3 regions of the Paenibacillus sp. N119s genome follow, and region 1 is predicted to be linked to each of the others. Evidence: riboswitches for the same ligand, from Rfam matches in the RefSeq annotation. Region 1 holds a riboswitch; each other region holds the start of a gene.
What was found. Region 1 has a riboswitch for cyclic di-AMP ahead of AC5V8P_RS04950 (C40 family peptidase). Riboswitches for the same ligand answer to the same signal wherever they lie in the genome.
Positions count from the first base shown of each region.

Region 2: it holds a riboswitch for cyclic di-AMP, as region 1 does, so the genes downstream of both, AC5V8P_RS00710 (hypothetical protein) here and AC5V8P_RS04950 (C40 family peptidase) in region 1, are expected to answer to the same signal.
Region 3: it holds a riboswitch for cyclic di-AMP, as region 1 does, so the genes downstream of both, AC5V8P_RS08435 (resuscitation-promoting factor) here and AC5V8P_RS04950 (C40 family peptidase) in region 1, are expected to answer to the same signal.

Region 1 is NZ_JCAJRU010000022.1:3,829-11,346, reverse strand. It holds gene AC5V8P_RS04980 (YunG family protein) at 1-16, opposite strand, end outside; gene AC5V8P_RS04975 (hypothetical protein) at 65-208, opposite strand; gene AC5V8P_RS04970 (PTS sugar transporter subunit IIA) at 437-943, opposite strand; gene AC5V8P_RS04965 (YwhD family protein) at 1,289-1,795, opposite strand; gene AC5V8P_RS04960 (M1 family metallopeptidase) at 1,920-3,932, shown strand; gene AC5V8P_RS04955 (hypothetical protein) at 3,944-4,771, shown strand; cyclic di-AMP (ydaO/yuaA leader) riboswitch at 5,048-5,185, shown strand; gene AC5V8P_RS04950 (C40 family peptidase) at 5,192-5,692, shown strand; gene AC5V8P_RS04945 (hypothetical protein) at 5,758-5,916, shown strand; gene AC5V8P_RS04940 (GNAT family N-acetyltransferase) at 5,994-6,485, shown strand; gene AC5V8P_RS04935 (4a-hydroxytetrahydrobiopterin dehydratase) at 6,579-6,878, opposite strand; gene AC5V8P_RS04930 (hypothetical protein) at 6,995-7,288, opposite strand; gene motA (flagellar motor stator protein MotA) at 7,476-7,518, shown strand, end outside.
Region 2 is NZ_JCAJRU010000002.1:27,891-35,408, reverse strand. It holds gene kdpC (potassium-transporting ATPase subunit KdpC) at 1-390, opposite strand, end outside; gene kdpB (potassium-transporting ATPase subunit KdpB) at 410-2,440, opposite strand; gene kdpA (potassium-transporting ATPase subunit KdpA) at 2,481-4,157, opposite strand; gene kdpF (K(+)-transporting ATPase subunit F) at 4,299-4,376, opposite strand; gene AC5V8P_RS00710 (hypothetical protein) at 4,560-4,955, opposite strand; cyclic di-AMP (ydaO/yuaA leader) riboswitch at 5,069-5,240, opposite strand; gene AC5V8P_RS00705 (glutathione peroxidase) at 5,705-6,190, shown strand; tRNA gene AC5V8P_RS00700 (tRNA-Leu) at 6,333-6,415, opposite strand; gene AC5V8P_RS00695 (urease accessory protein UreF) at 6,678-7,415, shown strand.
Region 3 is NZ_JCAJRU010000049.1:4,490-12,007, forward strand. It holds gene ispE (4-(cytidine 5'-diphospho)-2-C-methyl-D-erythritol kinase) at 114-968, opposite strand; gene AC5V8P_RS08410 (small, acid-soluble spore protein, alpha/beta type) at 1,113-1,292, opposite strand; gene veg (biofilm formation stimulator Veg) at 1,451-1,732, opposite strand; gene yabG (sporulation peptidase YabG) at 1,932-2,828, opposite strand; gene rsmA (16S rRNA (adenine(1518)-N(6)/adenine(1519)-N(6))-dimethyltransferase RsmA) at 2,884-3,768, opposite strand; gene rnmV (ribonuclease M5) at 3,776-4,321, opposite strand; gene AC5V8P_RS08435 (resuscitation-promoting factor) at 4,468-5,619, opposite strand; cyclic di-AMP (ydaO/yuaA leader) riboswitch at 5,891-6,171, opposite strand; gene AC5V8P_RS08440 (TatD family hydrolase) at 6,372-7,142, opposite strand; gene AC5V8P_RS08445 (HD domain-containing protein) at 7,185-7,518, opposite strand, start outside.

The sequences.
Region 1 (7,518 bases):
AACGATTTGTATTCAATATGCGTCTCCCCTTCTGAAACCATTCTGTACTTATAGTGAACTTATCCTACTTACTCCAATCTATACTCCACACTCTATGAATCTTAGCTTCCGCTTCATTCAGTTCTAGCAAATACACGTCGGGATTGGAAAGTTTTTTCCATTCTTCAAAACCAAACTGCGGGTCATTCCTGTCCGGTTGCTTGGCCATGTCTAACAAAATAAATTTTCTTCACGTCATCGCTCTTAACCGCCACGCAAATATTTTATAAATTCACAAATAATTATTGTATTGGTAGTTTAACAAATATAAACGGGCTTCTGCATCTCCAGTTCAAATATTAATCCGTTTTATCGAAGGCCTTCCTTTGACCAGTCAGTGAATCATCTAAAGAAAAGACAAACCAGGAATTCCTGATTAGTCTTTTCTGAATGAGAGCTATGCTTTTAAATGAACCCTTAATACAGGTACATCTGGAGAAGCAGATGAATGATCCAGTATTTCCACATGACTGATCATATCCTGCCCGTCTGGAACGATGACCGGAGTAATTACAGGCAGTCCACCCTGCTGGATCGCATCCAGATCAAACTCCATCAATAATTGTCCAGCTTTAATGCTATCTCCTACTTGTACATGAGGATTAAATCCCTGTCCTTTGAGGGAGACGGTATTAATTCCGACATGTATCAACACTTGTACGCCGGATTCATGCTCAATGATCAGAGCGTGCTTGCTTTTTTCCATGACATGAGCAACTTTTCCTGCGAAAGGAGCAGTGACCCTGCCTTCAGACGGCTGGATAGCGATGCCGTCGCCCATAGCTTTCGTAGAGAACGCAGGATCTGGAACCTCTTCCAGGGAGACCACTTTTCCTTTAATCGGCGCTACCATGTCGAATTCTTCAATACGGGGAGCCGCCTTCTTTTTCAACCATTTAAACATAACGATGCCACCTTATTTAGAGATTACATTCATAAACAGCCATAGGAAATAACTATACCCTCTTAGGAACCGGTTCCACAAAATACTTTAATAAAACCGGGGTGAAACCGATTTCTATTTGAATTATAGTGAATGCCTTTCCATGATGTCAAGGAATTATCAATTCATAATTACATATTTATTACCTACATGAAAAAGAAGTAGACCGCCCCCAACCAAGGTATCGGTCTACTCCTGAACCTTACTGCCGACTGCTCTGAAAGCTACCAATTGAAGGCTTCGCAAAGCTTAAACAAAGATTCCAATCGGGTTGCTTCTCATAGGATTTACTGTGTAAAAGCTGGCCTACCCTTCTAGCGCCTGCTTCAATTCCTCAGGCGAAGACTCCCACCATTCCGGGTTATGCGAAATCAGCAGGCTTTTGAGCGCTGCTTTATCTTCGCTGCTGAGATCATCCAGCATGAAACGGCGCTTGAGTGCGTAATCCATACGGTTAACATGATCAGCGAGGATTTTCCATCCCCGTTTGGCTTCGTCATCAATCAGCATCTCGCAGGCGGTCGCGCCACCGTACATACGTCCTTCGGGCGTACGATCCACAGCTACCCATACCAGCCATACCTGGCGTCCGTTCGGTACATCTTCTTTATTCGTAGAGAACTTGATTCCACGTTCTACTTTACTTTTGGCATGCATGGCACCGATATCAATTTTCGCCTCGCCTCGGTCAATGATGACCGGGGACATGCTGTTCAGGTCGATTGAGCCTGCGCCGAAGCCCTTATGTTTACTCTTGCCACTGACAATATTCAGTGCAATCTGCTTTTTGCCGTCCGGCTGATTTTCACTCATGTGTCACTAGGCCTCCAATTTCCGTTTTCACACTCATTCTACACTATAAATATTTTAACTAATAATCTCCTGAAAGCAAACATATACATGCTGTAGATGCTTGTCAACGGGAGGTATCCATTGTATGACCCCAGCACGCGCCAAAATCGTTTTATTGTCCACACTAGCCCTCGGACTTCTAGCAGGAACGTTATGGTTTGCATGGCAGCCCCAATCGCAATCCACCCCTCTGTCCGCAGGCAAACCACTATACGACTACGAATCTGAGTCTGCGCTTACGCCAAATATGGGCAAGTCTCTAGGGGCCAACATCCTGCCCGACCTGCCCAAAAACCCTCCACAGCCCGCTACGGAAGTTCTCAGCAGGCGGGTGGTAGAGTACCACATTGATGTATCTCTGGAAAAAGGACGAGTTTTGCAAGGCACTGAGACACTGACCTGGAAGCATCCGGGCAAGAAAACTGTGAATGATCTGTATCTTCATCTATACCCAAATGCCTTCTCTTCCATGGAAACTACCTTTATGAAGGAATCCGGCGGAAAGCTGCGCGGAGACACCATGCCCAAAGACGGCTTTGGCTCCATGACGCTGACTGAACTAAAAACAGAAGACGGTTTATCTCTCATGCACCGTACTCAATATGTACAACCAGACGATGGTAACGCAAGCGACCGTTCACTCATGAAGGTGCGTCTGCCCAAGCCGGTGCGAGGTGGCGAAGAAATCACACTATATATGAAGTTTGAAGTCAAACTGCCTGGCATTTTCGCTCGTATGGGTGCGACAGATGATTTTGTAATGGCTGGACAGTGGTTTCCAAAGCTCAGCGTCTATGAGACCGCGGGACAACGTGGGCGCGCCGAGGAGGGCTGGAACCTCCATCAGTATCATGGCAACTCCGAGTTCTATGCCGATTTTGGAATTTACAGCATACGGATTCGAGTGCCTGAAACATACATCGTAGCAGCGACCGGATTTCCCACCCGTGGTGCGGTACGACAGAACGGCCAGAAAATATATCAATTTTACGCCGATGATGTACACGATTTTGCCTGGTCTGCTTCACCCAACTTTGTAGCTGTAGAAGAACCCTTTTCTTCCACTGAGATTCCTGGTGTCAAAATCAAGCTCTATCTGGACCCATCTCATAAGGAGCTCAAAGGACGTTACATGAGCGCAGCCAAGGCTGCCCTTTCGTACTATAGCAAATGGTACGGGCCTTACCCATATTCCACTCTATCCATCGTCGTTCCACCCAAAACAGGCAGTGGAGCCGGCGGTATGGAATATCCGACACTGATCACGGCCGCAGCTGCGGACCAACTGAACCCCGGCTATAATCTGGAACGGACGCTGGTTCATGAGATTGGGCATCAATATTTTTACGGAATGGTAGCCAACAATGAATTTGAGGAGCCTTGGCTGGATGAAGGCTTTACCTCCTATGCAGAAGAACGGCTCATGGAGCAAGAATATGGGCTTATCCCCAACTTGCCGCTACAATCGGGACAGGTAGCTTCTCCGCAGCCGCTAAACCGCGAGTCCTGGAAGTACGGATCAGCGGCTGAGTATGCACAGAATGCCTACTCACGAGGCAAGTTGGTACTACGAGGCATTGAACGTCAGGTGGGTATGAAGAAAATGGACCGAATTATGCGGACCTACGTCCAGACGTACCGATTCAAGCATCCGACCTCACAGGATTTTCAGCGTGTTGTGGAGAGGGTGACTGGACGCTCATGGAGCCACTATTTTGAACAGTATGTATATGACGGCCAGATGGCGGACTTCTCTGTCGATCGCATTATGAACCGCAAGTTGGAGAGTGGATATGAAGCAGTCGTGACGCTCAGCAAAAAAGGAGCAGATTATCCTAAGATCCCTGTTCAATTTACTTTCAAGGATGGCACAACGATATTCAAGGCATGGGACGGTACGGGCAAAAGTACAACCTTTCGACTCAAAAGCAGCTCCCCCGTGTCCTCTGTAGCCGTCGATCCTCTATACACTATTGCCTTGGAGAACAAGCATATTAATAATAACCTGAAGGCTGAATTGAACGAAAAACAACAAACCCGTTGGAGTATAGGTGTAACCAAGCTGTTGGAGACACTGCTTGGAAGTCTGTCATGGTGAGGTGTCTATAGATGCGGACTGTTATAAAAGAAGGCTGGGCGCTAGTGCGCATACGCTTTTATATCGTTATCATTTTATTTCTATATCGTCTGCTGTGGGGGGTATTTCTCTATCGGCTGGTGCAATCCGCTGTCATCCCGCTGCTGCTTCGTTATCCGGATCAGAGCCAAAACGAGTTGGGAAGGACCTTGTTTTGGATGGAGGGCCAGATCGCCTTGATGGACAGCCGAGAAGTGCACGTATATTTATGGATACTACTAGGGGCAACCGTATTGCGTATATTGATCACACCCTTTATTAGAGCCGGCATCTATCAAAGCCTGTATACCGATGCAACTGAACCGCAAAGCCTGTCCTTCTTCAAAGGGATGAAACGGCATGGTATGTCATCGCTGTTGTATTACATCATCGAGTTGGGTCTGCTGCTGCTCCCCGCCTTTTGGGTGGTACCAAGACTCTATCCTATTGTAGCAGGAACCCTGCAATCTTCCTCTTACCTGCTGCATTTGTTGCCCTATGCCATTGGGTGGATGGCTTACGGGTGGTTCATTCGGCAGTGCATCCTGTATATGCAATTGGGCACAGTCAGTGGTCACACCGTACTATCGTCCCTGCTCGCCTTCTTTCGCCAGCTTCTTCCCGCTGTCGGCGTATCCTTGCTGCTCGGTGCTTGTGTGCTACTGGTCTTCGGTCTATTTGGCACCGTGGCGATGATTTGGACTGGTATGTTGGCGCTGATTCTCCAGCAATCGTATCATTTTGTTACCAGTCTAGTCAGGCTGTGGCATATCAGTTCACAGTACCGACTATGGCATATCGATATCTCCAGCAGGAGTTAACCCCTCTCTTTATGCTATCTTCTGCATTTTCAGCTGTCGAAAAAAACTTTTTCTTCCCCGTCCTCACGACACATAACTGAATACTGTTAACAGAATCTGTTCCTACGATGTTAGGAACAGATTTTTTTTGTAACTTTTTGCGATGAAACATTTGCCAAAGCCTGCTGTCTTTGTTACAATAATCGCAGTGAACTGATAGTAACAACTTTGTAATCTTTATTGTAACCTTTATCTTAAAAACATCGTTGTCGTGAATACTGCTCTCCAAGGTGCACATCTTAAGTTAAGCCTAATTCCTGGCACCTAGGAAGCGGGGGAACCAGTTTGGGTGAATTGATCTCGCAACAGAGTGGTCATAGGGGAACCTTCTACCGAATCCTTAAGCTAACCTCGCAGGCAATTGGAAGGGGTATATTTTTTTTGAAGAAGAAGCTAACGATCGCAGCTATGGGTCTCGCCATTGCCTTTACATCCTTTACTTTCGGTGGCGGCAGTGCATTCGCAGACTCCAAGATGGACCAGGTCATCCAAGATGCCAAAGGAACGAGCTACAGAAGCGGAGGCACTACACTCGAGGGATTCGATTGCTCCGGCTTCACAATGTATGTATTCAACAAACTGGGAATTAAACTGCCGCATCAATCTGGATCACAATTCAAAATGGGATCTTCTGTATCCCGTGATGAAATGAGACCAGGAGACCTAGTGTTCTTCAACACCACAGGAAGAGGCATTTCCCATGTAGGTATCTTCGTAGGTGAAGGGAAATTCGCCCACTCCTCGACTTCACGTGGTGTAGTAGTTAGCTCACTGAACGAAAATTATTACGCTAACCGTTTTGTCGGTGCAAAAAGAATTATGAGCACAGACGCTTACCATTCTGTAGCTTCAGAAATTCCTGATGACGACAACGTAGAATAACCACCGCACAGCAAGCTAACCCTAGCCGCAATTTGATTCTGGCCGGAATCGAATTGCGGTTTTTTATGTCCACTACATCAGTCATGATTATCAATACTGACGAACTGACGCCTCAAAAGGTTTCAGTGTTAGCGAACATCGTCGGTTTTACAGTCACCGCTGGGGGAGCATTGAACGGTAAATTCCTTCTTATTGAATGTATACCCGACTTAGGTACGAAATAAACACGCTTGCCATTCCTCTTTAACTTGTCTACAATCTGTTGTTAATGATTGAAGTACGCAAAAGGAGGAATGGAAAAGTGCCTGCCTCAATATCCAACTACCGGATCGTGCCGATGGACGAGCATCAAGCGGCTGAAATCTGTGAGTGGCGCTATGATCCCCCCTACAATATATATGGCTGGCTTCCATGGGAACAAATGAAGGCACTTGAAGTCGAATTTGGGAGTCCTACGCTTCGCCAAGAGCAATATGTTGCCGTACTGGACGCAGAGAATAAGCTTGCGGGATTTGCTCAATATTTTCCTATGGTTGGTGTGACCCGGCTGGGTCTTGGAATGCGTCCTGAAAGATGCGGACATGGCACAGGCTCCGACTTTGTCCGGGCCATTGCCGAGGAAGCCAGACGACGCCACCCGCAGAATGAGATTGACCTAGAGGTGCTCACGTGGAATCAACGGGCTATTCGAGCCTATAAGGCAGCTGGATTCGAGCTGACCGATACCTATGAGCGCCAGACTCCAGATGGCAGAAAGCCGTTCCATTGTATGGTATATTATCCTGAACATTAGAACCGGGCTTTATAAATAAAAGCGCCTTCGCTATACAACCGCGATGTTGTATAGCGAAGGCGCTTTTAGCATATACGACAGATCATTACAAACTTAATGACCGCTGCGCATTTTTTCAAAAGCTTCATTATATTGTTGGGCTTCTTTAATATCTACAGCCATAATACCGCCATCGTCCCAAGAGGTCAAACGCAGAGTCACGGTCTTGTAATCAATCGTAATAAATGGATGGTGATTAAATGCCTCAGATATAGCGGCAACTTCATCCACGAATGCAATACCTTTCATAAAACTGGAAAAATTGTATTTCCGAACGATCCATCGTCCTTCTTCTAGTTCCCAGCCCTCCAGTTTCTCCAGATGTGCTTCAATCTCTTCTTGTGTAAAAGGCATGTTACGAACTCCTCCCCGTTTATACGGAAGCCTTTCAGCCGCTTCATGCGGCCAAAACTACGATATATTGGTGTACATATTACCACGGCCCCGTTGATAAATCCATCAGACGTCCTTTAGATCAAAGGGACCGACGTCAGCTCCTCATCTCCGATGAGTACATAAATCCGGTGCTGCTCCGGCTCATAAATCACAACGCCGCTACCTACAGTGATTATGGGCTCTGCACCCAGTGCATAAAATAAGTCTTCTGCCAAAGCTTCACTGACCTCCTGACGCCCCGCCGGGTCCAGCCTGTCCCAATCTTCTGCTTCCATTTCAAAAAATTCATAGCTATCTGGGATGCGTCCCACAGCCTCTGTCAAATCGTTCAAAATTTGTTCATACTCGCGCCCATGCTTTACTCCCATGCTATTTCCTCCAGTGGTTCAGCCATTCAATACCCAATCACCTTATTATACCGGAAATTCGCCCTTAACAAAAAAGAGAGTTTTGTCGATAAATACTATAATCCGTCTCATAATGACGCGCTTGGGGCAAGGATGACCCATGCGGCATGAAAGGATTCAAAATCTATTCTCATGGATGAGGTGTATCATGCAAATTTCAACCATTATCGGACTTGTGCTCGGGATTGTGT
Region 2 (7,518 bases), on a different contig from region 1:
ACTTGAGCCTGAGCCTGCCCCATTGTAATCAATACTTGATACCCGGCCTTGGAAAAAAGCGGGATTGGTAAAGGACTGTCCAATCAGCTCAGAACCGATCACCCGCCCCTCCGCATCACGAAGCATACTGCCATTTGCTTGCTGCGGAAACAGGATCTGCGCTACCCCTGTGCTGACTAGCGGATATGCCAATCCGCACAACAGGATCATTAGCACAGAGGTTCGTAAAGCCACTCCAATAACTGTACTTCCTCGCATCTCTTGTCTTCCCGGTTGATTTTCCGCTACCGCCTTCGTTCCTGTACGTATGTTATGACCTTGTCCCCCAAATCCTGCTTTTTCATGTGCGGCAAATCTGCGTCCAGACAACATCCGATAAAAACCACTCATGTCGCTCACCCTTTCTGCGCTAAATCCACAAATGCACTAGCAAATCAATGGCCTTGATGCCGACAAACGGTACCACCATACCGCCCAGCCCATAAATCAGTAAATTCCGTCCCAACAGACGATCCGAGCTCATCGGCTTATACTTTACACCCTTCATTGCGAGCGGAATCAGAAGTGGAATAATGACTGCATTAAAAATAAGCGCCGATAAAATAGCCGATAACGGGGAACCCAGCCCCATGACATTCAATGCACCCATTTGCGGAATGGCCAGCATGAACATCGCCGGAATGATGGCAAAATATTTGGCAACATCGTTCGCAATACTGAACGTTGTCAATGCCCCGCGCGTCATAAGCAGTTGCTTCCCGATGGCGACCACCTCAATAATTTTGGACGGATCGGAATCCAGGTCCACCATATTCGCAGCTTCCTTGGCCGCGACCGTACCGCTATTCATGGCAAGACCGACATCTGCCTGAGCCAGCGCAGGCGCATCATTGGTGCCGTCTCCGGTCATGGCCACCAGCTTGCCCTGCTCCTGCTCACGGCGGATAACCGCGATTTTGTCCTCCGGCTTGCTTTCTGCAACAAAGTCGTCCACACCTGCTTCACGTGCAATGGTCGCAGCGGTCAGTGGATTATCACCGGTACACATAATCGTACGGATACCCATTTCCCGGAGCTGATCAAAGCGCTCCTTCATACCTGGCTTCACCGTATCCTTCAAATAAATAATGCCGTATATCCGATCATCCAGCGCCACTGCCAGCGGTGTACCTCCTTCTGCAGCTACCTGATTCGCTTTTTCCTCCAGATCGGCCGGAACACTGCCTTTTTGTGATACAATCCACTGCCGAACAGAGTCCACGGCGCCTTTACGTACTCTTCGTCCATCGGCGAGATCCAGACCACTCATCCGGGTTTCTGCCTTGAACTCGATAAAGGCTCCACCTGCTGCCAAGGATTCGTCCAGTGTATATTCCTGCTTGCGCATCAATTCCAGTACTGAGCGTCCCTCTGGCGTCTCATCCTTGAGTGAACTCATCGCCGCCCATTTCGCTAGCTCTGCCTTTTCTATACCATCCACCACCACGAATTCACTTGCCATCCGGTTTCCAAAGGTGATCGTACCCGTTTTATCGAGAATCATCGTATTGATGTCCCCGGATGCTTCTACCGCCTTGCCTGACATAGCCAGCACGTTAAACTGGGTAACCCGGTCCATACCAGCTATCCCAATGGCCGACAAAAGCCCGCCAATCGTGGTCGGTATCAGACAGACCAGCAACGAAATCAGCACGGGAACAGGCAAATCAATCTTAAAATGACGGGCTATCGGGGCCAGCGTCACCACGACAATGAGAAAAATAATTGTCAAGCTGATCAGCAATGTATTCAGCGCAATTTCATTTGGCGTTTTTTGCCGCTGTGCACCTTCTACAAGCGAAATCATTTTATCAATAAACGTCTCACCCGGCTCAGTTGTAATCCGCACCTTAATGCGGTCACTGACCACCCGCGTCCCGCCAGTTACCGAGCAAAAGTCACCGCCCGATTCCTTGATGACCGGAGCCGACTCTCCCGTAATCGCAGATTCATCCACCGAGGCTAGACCTTCAATGACCTCACCATCGCTTGGAATCATTTCGCCCTGAGAAACAATTACCACATCACCTTTACGCAATGCTGTCGAGCTGACCACCTGAATCTCATTCCCGACGAGCTTATTAGCTTGTGAATCCTGCTTGGATTTTTTCAAGGAAGCAGCCTGTGCCTTCCCCCGTCCCTCTGCGAGCGCTTCGGCAAAGTTAGCAAAAAGCAATGTAAACAACAGAATAATAAAAACAGCCAAGTTAAAGCCCATCTCATTACCGACTCCAAAATAACCGGGAAGCAGCAGCATGAGCAGCACGACCAATGTACCGATCTCTACGACGAGCATGACAGGATTTTTCATCATGATCATCGGATTTAATTTTATAAAGCTATCCTTGACCGCCTGCTTCAAGATGCTTCTATCCAGCATGCGTTTGCGTTCTTCCTTCATGATCAAGCACCCCGTTCATCCATTCTCATTTTCTTCTTCATTACATGGTCAAAAATTCAGCTACAGGCCCTAATACGATCACCGGCAAAAAGGTTAACGCACCAATCAACAGGACAACTCCGATTAGAATAGCTCCAAACAGCTTGTTGTCCGTGCGCAGTGTGCCTGTCGTCACCGGGGTCGGTGCTTTGGCATTCAATGAAGCCGCTACAGCCAGCAATGCAATCATGGATACATATCGCCCAAAGAACATAACGGCTCCTGTTGTTACGTTCCAAAACACGTTGTTATCCGCAAGACCTTCAAATCCCGAACCGTTATTTGCCGCAGATGATGCATATTCATAAAGCACCTGAGTCAACCCGTGGTATCCGGGATTAGAGACTGCATCGTATCCCCAATGGCTCATAAACGCAAGCGCAGTTGGAGCGAGAATGAGAAACGGATGTACCAAAATGGCAATCGCAATCAGCTTCATTTCTTTGCCTTCAATTTTCCTACCCATAAATTCCGGGGTTCTTCCGACCATCAGTCCACATATAAACACTCCCAGAATCGCATACATCAGCATATTCATCAGCCCGACGCCCTTGCCGCCAAAGATGACGTTTAGCATCATTTCTCCCAAAGCAGCCATACCACCTAGCGGGGTCAGTGTATCATGCATATTATTGACCGAACCTGTCGTTGCCGCCGTTGTGACCGTAGTGAATAATACCGATTGTCCAATGCCGAAACGAACCTCTTTCCCTTCCATGCTTCCCTGAGATGCATCCACCCCCAGTGTCTGGATTAACGGATTACCTGTCTTCTCCGACACATATGTAATGGATAGAAAAATAAGAAACAATACCATCATCGAGCTGAAAATAATCCAGCCCTGCTTGCGATTACGGGCAAACAAGCCAAAAGTATACGGCAGCGAAGCCGGCATTACCCACATGGCTAGAATCTCCAGTACGTTCGTCCAAGGACTTGGATTCTCAAAAGGGTGCGCAGAATTAGCTCCAGCATAACCGCCCCCGTTCGTGCCCAAATGCTTGATGGATTCCAGTGAGGCAATGGGCCCCATAGCAATCTGCTGCTGTGTGCCACTTAAAGTTGTAATATCCGCCGTAGGTTGTAGCGTTTGCGGAACCTTTAGCCCTACCAGCACCAGCGTAAGCACAAAGGCAAGCGGCAGGAAAATCCGTATGATGGCTTTAATAAAATCCTGAAAAAAATTGCCCAGCCCTTCACCACGTCGCGTCAAACCTCTCATAAAAGCTGCAGCAACCGATAATCCGGATGCAGCCGAAGTAAACATCATCATCGTGACGAACGCCATCTGTGTCAGATACGTAAGCCCGCTTTCACCGCTATAATGCTGGAGATTCGTATTGGTCATAAAGCTGATTACGGTATTAAAGGCCAATGATGCTTCCATATTACTGTTTCCAACCGGATTGCCCGGGAGTATCGCCTGCAAGCGCAATAGCAGGTAGCTGATCCCTGCAAGCACCACATTGGTTGCAATGAAACTCAAAGCATATGTGGTCCAACGCATGCTTTCCTGTTTCTTCAAGCCTATAGCCTTATAAATCAGCTTTTCCGTTCCACCAAAAATCCGATCCGTCCGATTCGGTTCATTTGAAAATACGTGATACATATAGGTCCCCACTGGCTTAACCAAGAGCAGCAATATGACAATCACAATTCCAATTTGCAGTAGCTCCATCCTCTATTCCTCCTTAAAATGCTCCTGCATTTGGAACAACAGACCTAATTCAGACCATCCATTGAGTGCACACGTTTGCGAATATGCCCTTGATGCTTCATTCTTGATCTGCTGTTCCCGCCTGCTCGATCCTATCGTTGACTAGAACTTTTCAGGATTCAGGAGTGCGTAGATTAAATACACGAACACAATAACCGTGAGCCCTAGCACAACGATCATCCTTTTCGCCCTCCTTTTGAGGTCTGCACATCACACCAGCGTATAAACAGCAATATCACTCCATAACTCACAGCCATTACGAGCAGCATGTATAAATCCATCATGTTCCTATCCTCCGTATCGCTCCTCAGATTGTCCTTTTGATTCCATCATAAAATCTTAAACCAGCTATGTTATAAGTGCTTATCCGTTCAGCAAGAAACCCACCTCTCCGTTCAATGTGTAGATCACATGGTCCGCTCCCAATCCCCGATAAATTCCTTGTGGATTACAGCCGTGCGTAATAACATAGATCGGTTCTGATGTTAGTGGCCGACATATTTGCAGGAAACGGCAAGTCAAATTCAAGCTGTTTTCGAACAAATACACACTCCCAATTTCTTTACTAGGAAAATTCCATTTTCCCGCTTGCATCGTATTGATGCGCACAATGTGCTCCACACCCATTTTTTTGAGCTGTCGTTCCTCCTGGGTACTGTTTGTGAGAACTGCAAACGCCAATTTTTTGAACATGAGCAATTTCACAAAACTTCTGCCCGCTTCATTCGGTGCAGTGACAATAATTAACCGACCTTCCATCAGTAGCTCCTCTCCCGGTATAAAAAGACAACAAAAAGAAGCCGAAGGAAAAAGGCTTCCTCCGGCTTCATACATTCCATGATAAAATAAACCATGGCTGCACACGGCGGTTTGTTGCCTCTCCCTGTACGCTTACGAGGTTAGCTGTCGGATTCGGACGTGAGAGTCGCCCTATTTACGGCACTTGACCGAAAAATTCACCCCATGAGACACGCGGCTTTCAAAGCCGTACATGTTCGTTGGTTCCCCCGCTTTTGCAACTGCAAAATTCAGCGCTTTAGACAATTCGTTGTTGCTTCATTGTTGTTAATTTGAAATTACGTCTTGAATCATACACCCGTGCAAGGAAGACTGTAAAGCTCAACAGCAAGGCTATAAATCGACCTTTAGAGCATAAAAGATTAATAATAACGCTTACAACACATCTATGCTTCTCACATCTCTCGAAATCTCTATATTTCACCCCTTTTTGAAAATGAAAGGCATGTCAATATTGGCGTAGGGTAAGGCATGGTTGCTCCTTAATTGTAAAAAGGAAAGAAAATACGCTATATGTACCAGATAATTACCGATTAAACCCGTTTTTATGAGAAAGAACTCCTCAATTAGCCCCATTTGAAGCGCAATTTACCGTTTTGAACAAAAGATGATTTTACAATAGTTCAATGCCTGTATACTCTTCCTGGCTTGCAACCTCCCCTTGAGTTGTTTACAATTTAATTGTAGACTATTGAACGAGGAGGAATAGCATGAGCGTATATGAATATAATGCGCAGACCCTGCAAGGAGCGCAAATTCCTTTATCCACATATGAAGGGAAAGTTCTTCTTATCGTGAACACTGCCAGCAAATGTGGGTTAACCCCCCAATATAAAGCACTACAAGAGCTATACGACCAGTATCATGAACAGGGGCTCGAAATTTTGGGATTTCCCAGCAACCAGTTTGCCAAACAAGAGCCGGGTTCCAACGAGGAGATCTCCGAGTTTTGCCAACTCAATTATGGTGTGACCTTTCCGATGTTCGCCAAAACAGATGTCAATGGTGATCAAGCTCACCCTTTATTTCGTTACCTGACCCACACTGCTCCGGGCGTATTGGGCTCTAAAGCGATCAAATGGAATTTTACTAAATTCTTAATTACACGAAAAGGTAATGTATTTAAGCGTTATGCGCCGCAAACCACTCCAGATAAGCTTGCAGGAGATATTGAAAAGCTTTTGCAGGAAAACTGACAATCTTTCTTCATAACAGTTAACGAGCGATCCGTTGTCATGGGTCGCTTCTGTGGCGGGATGTATAAAGAAAGTTAACAAAAAAAAGCATCCCTTCACATAAAACGTGTCAGGATGCTCTTTAACTAGGTATTGCACATAATGCGGTCGAGAGGACTCGAACCTCCACGGGCGTACGCCCACTACCCCCTCAAGATAGCGTGTCTGCCATTCCACCACGACCGCATGTCATAATGTATTGAGGCAACAGATTTATTATACTCTCTCAGCAACAATTTGTAAACAGAAATATAATAATTATTTTATATGTTACTTTATATAACATATATGAGACATAAGAATATTTTATTTGACATAAAATATTCAATTATGTAAATATATATTACATAATTATTTAAGTTAACTCATTATAAACAATATTAAGTTAAATAATGTTACATAGGTATTCACTTCAAGGAGGCGAACCATCCTGCATAAAGGTAACCGATTGCTAAACTACGCATTATTGTTGGACCCTTCCCTACCCGTTGGTGGTTTCACCCGATTTCACGGACTGGAGGAACGTTTCCGCAATGGATACTTGAACAGTCTACAAGATCTGGAGCATTACATGCGGGACGAGTGGTATCCTCACATTACAACCCTTGACGGCATGGCCATCAAAAATCTGTATGTCGCCATCCAGCAGAATGACGGTTGGCGAATCGCCCTTATTGATAAAATGCTGTATACCCAACATCCTTCCTCGCAGCATATAAAAGAGTCGCGACTTTCCAGTCAGCGTCTGCTCAAGCTCACAAAGGCTCTCTATCCTTGGCTAGAATTTGACCAACTGGAAGACACACTCATTCAATACAAGGCAATCGGCACACTTGCTACTGTCCACACTTGGATTAACTTCCTCCTCGACACTGATATAGAACAGACCATTCACGGCTATTTTGCCACAGCGGTATCCTTCTGTGTCGAAGATGCCTTCAGACTGCTCAATCCTCCTTACGAGGAAAAAAATTCTCTTATTGCTCGCATGACCAGCGAGCTGCTCACCACCTGGAAGAAGTCTAACAAACCTAAGCCAAGCTCATTTCAGCGTCACCTTCTCCACAAACATCGAACCAAATCCTACATCACTCAGCCACCCTATATGAGCCAAAGTAGCCAATTGGATGCATCCAGGTCCCTTTCCTCCCCAGAGCTGTTTAAACGCCTTCCAGCATCCCTCTGATGCTTCATCTCACCAATCTAACAGTCATAATAAAAAATACTCTGTCCTTTCCTCAAGCGGCAGAGTATTTATTTATTCATCTATCCGAATTCACACCAATAAC
Region 3 (7,518 bases), on a different contig from region 1:
TGCTGGCGGAATGTAAGTGATATAGTAAAATCCGAATATTTAATAGTAAATATATCATCTTCGTACGTATTTGTACAACAATTGCCACTATAATATGAAAAAAATAATTAAAATCAGGTCAAAAGTCGTACTGCGTATACATCTTTGCAAAAACCTCTTAGTCCGTTATAGATGCGTGGTACTTTGGCTTCCTTAGACACCAGTCCGAATACGGTAGGTCCACTGCCTGACATCAGCACGCCATCCGCACCCAAACGGATCATGGAGTTTTTAAGATGCTCCACTTCCGGATACAGCTTTAATGTCACATCCTCCAGTACATTCCCCAGAGCGTTGCATACATCGGTAAAAGAAGCGTTGCGAATCGCCTGCTCCATCTGCCGGGCAGACGGGTGGTGTGTAATCTGATCCGCTTTGACACGACCATACACTTCAGCAGTCGATACATTGATCGGCGGCTTGGCAAGGATCACCCAGCATTGTGGTGGATTTGGCAGCGGCTGGAGCAGCTCTCCGCGTCCGCTCGCTAAAGCCGTACCCCCTGTAATACAGAAAGGTACATCTGAACCCAGTTCAGCACCCAGCACCCGTAATTCCGCATCCGAGATACCAAGTTTCCACAGCTTGTTCAATCCACGCAATGCTGCGGCAGCATCACTGCTTCCGCCTGCTAACCCTGCCGCCACCGGAATATGCTTATCCAGATGAATATGGACGCCTGTAGACACGTTATAACGTTCTTTGATCAGACGCGCAGCCTGAAAAGCCAAGTTCTTTTCATCCAACGGTATGTACCCAGCTTGACTTGAAATAATAATCGTATCACGCGGTAACTCGGACATCGTCAATCGGTCCGATAGATCGACCATCGTCATAATCATTTCAACCTCGTGATAACCATCGTCTCGCTTACGTAGAACATCAAGCATTAAATTAATTTTCGCCGGTGCTTTTTCATATATTTTCAAGGCGTTCACCCACCTTCAACTTTTCCCTCAAGACAGCTTAACATATTATATCAGACTCAGCCTGTCAAGTCATGAGGTTCAAAAAAGCGGAGATGCCCTGGTTTGACCCCGGATATCCCCGCTTTTTATCAGCACCACCGATGGCTACGATTTGCGAGAAGCCGCCTGCTCTGCGAGTTGAATGGCCCGCTTGACCATATTGCCTGCATCCTTGGCTTTGATGCCTCCCCAGCCCTCTTCCTTGACCGTGTCGTAAAACCCAAGATCCTTGGCCAGTTCGTACTTTAGCTCTTCCGACATGATACTCCGTCTTCTTCGGCTCATGCTACGCCTCCTTCGGCAATGGAATAAGGAAGATCATTCCCGCCTTAGTATGTGCAGAGATGTCATGCTTCATGCTACTTTGTATATACAAAACGACCCCGCCATTAAGAATGACGAGGTCGCCGTTAAACCTGCAAAGCTGGTATAAATCACGTAAATTAAGGTGCTTCAAAGTATTCGACTACGCTTGTATGCGAGTCGGGATCATATACACTAACTTCTACCGACTCGGTAAGAATGTCAGCATAACTATAGGAGACACGTTTAAACGTCTGTTGCTCCTGATCCAGCTTGACAATAAAAACAGAAGGGTACGTTTCTTCCAAGACACCAGTTCGTTCGACGGTCTTACGGCGCCCGCCGTTAGCCCGCAGCAAAATTTTTTGCCCTACATGTGCGTCGAGACTGCGTTTGATTTCCAACAGCGTATTTTTAGCCATTGCCTAACGACCACCTCTTTCCTTGTCCATTATAACGAATTTTAGAGGGATTGTCAAATCAAGCTAAATATTATAACAACACGAAAAATAAGTTGTCAATTTAATTTTTTGCGAACAGGAATAATATACATAAAAAATGACAAAAAGCCTCTAAAAAGAGGCTTTCGTTCAGATAAATCCACACAGGCACATTTGAATCTCAGATTGCTGAAGGCGTTACTTTTAGCGTTGATAAATTTTCAAGCTTTGGCAAACCGATGCGGTAGCTTCCCCTTGTTTCGATTCCACCCACTCCGCGGCTGCCACTGATAGTCTGGTGAAACAAGTCTCCCATATTGACCGTTTCACGGATCGATGTAAAAGCGGCCTTGGCAGCCACGTAAACGGGGTCTAGAGCGTGAATCAGGATACGCCCCGGTGAGCTGGCAAAGTTGGCTCCTGCACGTAGCAGCGCTTCAAAATGGGACTGGCACGCCCCTGCTACAATTGTCAGTGAATCCAGATGACGTTCATATTGTCTGGCTACCTGAATCGCTGCCACAAAATTTTGCGAATTTTTATAGCTTTTCAAGTTATACAAATCGTAAGGCTGTGGTTGCTTCAACACACCATCATGTCCGGTGATGACTACAATATCAGGACGAATGCGGGGAAGCAGTCGGTATAACGTATCCGCCATTGCCGATTCGTGAACGTGATGTCCCTCTGCGGGAACACGAAGTTGTTCATATAAGCTGAGACATTTTCTTAAATAGCCGGGATCTCCATCCAGATGAAGAACCTTTCCTGGCATTTCGAAATACGTTGACTCCACCGGATCACTCCACTCTCCAATCAGAGCCGCCTGACTACGGGCAGCCTGCTGCTGGCGTGCCCGTTGCAAAAGATTAAGAGACTCCCCAGCCTTGATGTGGGCCTGTTGAGTCTTACCGCTAATCTGGTCTGCAGGCACTCTGACCAGATCGTTCACCGGGGAATCAGCCAGTAGCCGAAATTCCGTCCCCTTAATGATCGCTTTATCCCGCTGGATGTCTTCAACGCGAAACGTGACATCACCGCCGTACGATTTCCGAACGACCAAGTCTCCTAAACTCATCACACTGTATCACCCCTCCTATATCGTATGGGTGAATGCACAGTTTGGTTCCAGTTTAGGATATTCCGGCTTCCAACAGCACGGCGCTGAGACGCGCAAATTCCTCGATACTCAGCGTTTCGCCTCGTCGGGAAGGTTCAATACCAGCTTGTTGCAAAAGCGGCTCCAGCGTGTCTCTGTTCTCTTTGGTGAAGAAGCGGCTTTTTAAATTATTGGAAATCGTTTTACGACGCTGGGCAAACGCGGCATGAACCACTTCAAAGAAATGCTTCTCGTCGACCACTTCTACCGGAGGAACTTCTCGTACACGCAACCGAATAACTGCCGATTCAACGTTCGGCTGAGGAATAAATACGGTATTCGGCACCGTGCAGACTAACTCAGGCTCGCTGTAATATTGCACGGCTATGCTCAAGCTTCCGTAATCCTTTGTACCAGGAGACGCAGCCATACGCTCAGCTACCTCCTTTTGAATCATAACGACGATATTCTCCAGAGGAAGCTTGTCCTCTAGCAACCGCATCAGAATCGGTGTGGTGACGTAATATGGAAGATTAGCCACGACACTCACTTTACTCACGTCTGCAAAATCGGCTGCAAACACCTCACGCAGATCCAGCTTCAACACGTCTCCGTGACGAACCTTTACATGCTCGTAAGGGGCTAGCACCTCTTCAAGAATGGGCAGCAGTCGCTGATCAATCTCGACAGCAGTAACCACCTTAGCAGATTGCGCCAATTTCTCGGTCAAAGCTCCAATCCCTGGACCGATTTCAAGGGCGCCTTTCGTATCATCCAATCCGGCAGCATTTACAATCTTGCTCAGAATATTTTGATCAATCAGGAAGTTTTGTCCCAAGCTTTTTTTGAACGAAAAACCGTGCCTTTGAATAATTTCCTTCGTACGCCGCGGTGTTGCTATATCTTGAATCCCTGTCATACGGATATCACAATCCTTCACTTTCAATTTGTGCCAGCGCACTGGCAAATTCCTCACGGCTGATCTGAAACACAGAGAGCCGTTTATGTAGCTGCTTTCCGTTACAATAGCCAATACCCAGTATATTCCCCAAGGCCATTCGGCGTGCAGCAGCATTTGGGTGAGTGATAAGTCCAGCGTCAATCAAGTCTGCCCATTCAATCAGTGGTTCGGCGTCCTCTACTGTCGTATGTACCCGCGCGAGGGCATGTCTGATGGCTTCTGGCGAGGCATTCTCCACACCAATATCCCCTTTGCGCGTCGCCTCTGCCTCAGGTATAAAAGCCTGCTTGCAGCCCGGGACCTTGGAGGCAATGATTTTACGGATACGTTCCCCTGCATGATCGGGGTCAGTTAAAATAATGACCCCCCGCCGTTCCTGGGCCAATGCAATTTTGCGCAGCGTCATTTTATTAATAGCTGAACCGCCAGTTTCTATCGTATCTGCCTCGACAGCACGGCGAATGGCTACCGTGTCATCCCGGCCTTCTACCACGATCACTTCCTTGATCATCTTCATTTACCTCCACTGCTACACAGCAACATATATTTATCTTTCCCTGCTTTTGAAAACAAAATAAGAAGAGGATATCCTCTTCTTAGCATGGCATAACTATGTTGTTAATACTATCGCATTGCCCTCAACATACACAACCTGTTTTAGTTGATTTCTGGCTTTACAGGTCCGATCACATATACGGTTTTACCGTGCTTGCGACCAAATTGGTTAGCCCGGCTCAAACTCTCATAATACACATCGATTTTGTGGCCTTTAATGGCGCCACCGGTATCCTCCGCACGGCGGAAGCCCACCCCTTCAATATACACCCACCAGCCGATTGGAATTACACTCGGATCGACAGCGATGGTACGTCCTTCCGTAACACGCGTGCCGGAGGCCGTACGTGTACCGATACCTGACTCCTGTGAGGAGTACGCCGTCATGGAGACGTTTTGTAAAACCTTGCTATATTTAAAATTAATACCTGCTTTACGGACAGCATTGCCCGAACTTACCGTTGTCGCCTTAACCGCATCTCTAGGGCCAACGGAAGCAGCCAGAACGACCGGTTTTTTCTTCGTTCCTACTGCGATTACCTTATCCACGCGATTCTGTGTGACTTCCTTGTTGATCAGCTGTTTGGATACCAGCTTTCCATCATGGTATACCTTTTGAACATGCTGAACTACCACACCCGATTTGCCACTTTGAATGACTCGATTATCGCCTTTATAGAGACTTGGATCGGCCGTTTTGATGACTTGATAAGGCACCTGTTTTTTCTGTGCAACCTGCTGTTTCTTCACACGGACGATTTTTATGTCCATGTTAGCCGAAACAGAGGCATCCAATGCAGGATAAACTTTATCGATTGATGATAATTTATAGCCCGATGTGCGAATCGCACCCTCTACTGTATTTTCTGTTGTGTACAGCTTTTTCGTCTCATTGCCTGAGGACACTCTAACCTGATTGGCACGTTTAATAACTACGCGGTCCCCATCCTGTACTGCTCCGTTAAGCGGCATGGATATTGTATCATGCGGCTGAAGTGAAATAGAATGCTCATTGAGCAAATCTTGGAGCTTGGATTCCCGGGTTTCTACCGCAGATGCCTTACCATCGATGACAAAAAAGACTTGTTTTTTAGATTGCGTGTACATCAGAATTGAAATCATAATCGTTAGTGCGATTAGAAAAATAGCAACCAAAACCGCCTGGCGCACATTCTCTTGCTTCCAACGCAATACGTAAGACATGCTGGATGAGCGTGACTCATGGGTGGTCTCCCCTTTTCGGAAAATGCCCATTTCCTCCGTCCTCCTTACATAGCCCGCCGTCTGGAGTAAGACATAGTTGATCGTTGACGTGACTATAACAGATTTTCTACAAGACAAGCCCGTACTGCGACTGTCCTGCACCATGTACCCGTCTTCGCGGCATGCTGTCCTCCCCTGTTTAACCACAGTATGATGACAGATTTTCTTTTATTCACAACAAAAAAAGCCAAAGAAAGAGACTAGAGAGCTCTTTCGTGGCTTCCGACATGTGTGAATATGCGGGAAAACTCATGCACGAGTTGGCTTCTCTCTTGTTACGCTTACGGGGTTAGCTGTCGGGTTCGGACGTAGAGAGTCGCCCTAGCTTAGGTCAACCGCTCATGGCGGTCGCCTTCACATTCACCCCGAAGACCCAGAAAGAAATCGAAATACGGCTTCTCTACCTGTTCAATCCCATCCAGGATTTGAATTTCGGTCGAGCCGGCTGCTGAAGAGACATTCTCTCCTGCACATACGCCGGACGTACTGTAAGCCATATCGGTTCCCCCGTTCCCTGTAAAAGGGACTCAGCGAGACTGGTTCATGAAATGATTTGTTGATGTTTACACTCAACAACAATTCACTGAAAAGATGATATCCTGTTTGCATGCATGTTGTAAAGCAGGTTTCAAGTACATTTTTTAAAAAATTCGGTTAAAAGTTTGTAATATTCCTGAGTTTACTGCAACAAAATCATAATTAGCTCCGTCTAACTCTTTATTTTGATTGTTTTCTTCGCTTTTTCACTTAATGTCAAATCGTTCCAAGGCATTTTGGGTAGTAATGGATACCAATTCCTCCACCGTAATTCCCTTAATTTGGGCGGCTGCCTCTGCCACCAGTCTCACATGTGCTGACTCATTTCGTTTCCCGCGAAACGGATGGGGTGTCAGGTAAGGTGAGTCCGTTTCAATAAGCAGACGGTCCAGCGGAACCTGGGCCAGCACCTCTTTTGGCTGCTTGGCATTTTTGAACGTTATAGGCCCGCCGAATGAAAGGTGGAAACCCATATCCAGCACCATTTTGGCTGTCTCCCAGCTCCCTGAAAAGGAGTGCATAACCCCGCCAATCTCGCTCGCCTTTTCCTCCCGTAAAATCCTCACAATATCTTCATGTGCATCTCGATTATGGATAACAATTGGCATGTTGAGCTCACGTGCCAGGCCAATTTGATTTCGAAGTACCTGCTGCTGCACATCCTTTGGTGATGTATCCCAATAATAATCCAGACCGATCTCTCCGATCGCTACAACCTTTTTATGACTGCATAACGATGCAATCCATTCTAAATCCCCTTCCTGCATTGTAATAGCATCCTGCGGATGCCATCCAACGGCCGCATAAATAAAATCATACGTCTCAGCTAGCTTCATGGTGGATGGAATGGTCTCACGATTAAATCCGATATTAATCATCCGTGTTACTCCTGATTCGACAGCACGTGCTATAACTTCTTCACGATCCTCGTCAAATTGTGGTGCATCCAAGTGAGTATGAGTGTCGAATAAATCCAAGGTTTTCATCTCCTCTTTTTACTTACATTTCTATATATTTGTCTATTGTTTGACAAAATAATTACTTATTTCGGAAGGAAGCCTGTCTTTTACCCCGTTCAGTTTATTCTGGGGAAAATACATATGATATTTCCCTCGGTGAATACCACTTATTGAACGTACGATTTCCGAAACTTCAGATATTTCCCGCACCTCGCCCTGACGTCCGAGCAGCAAAATCTGATTGTCCGTTGAACCGCCCTGTCGAAACACATCATAAGGAAGATCTGTCGGAAAATCAATTTCAAGATCATACTCCGGGTCCAATCCAGCCTTTTCCAAAGCCTCTCGAATATGGTTAACGGTATCTGTATCCATATTTTCAATCTCTACATAT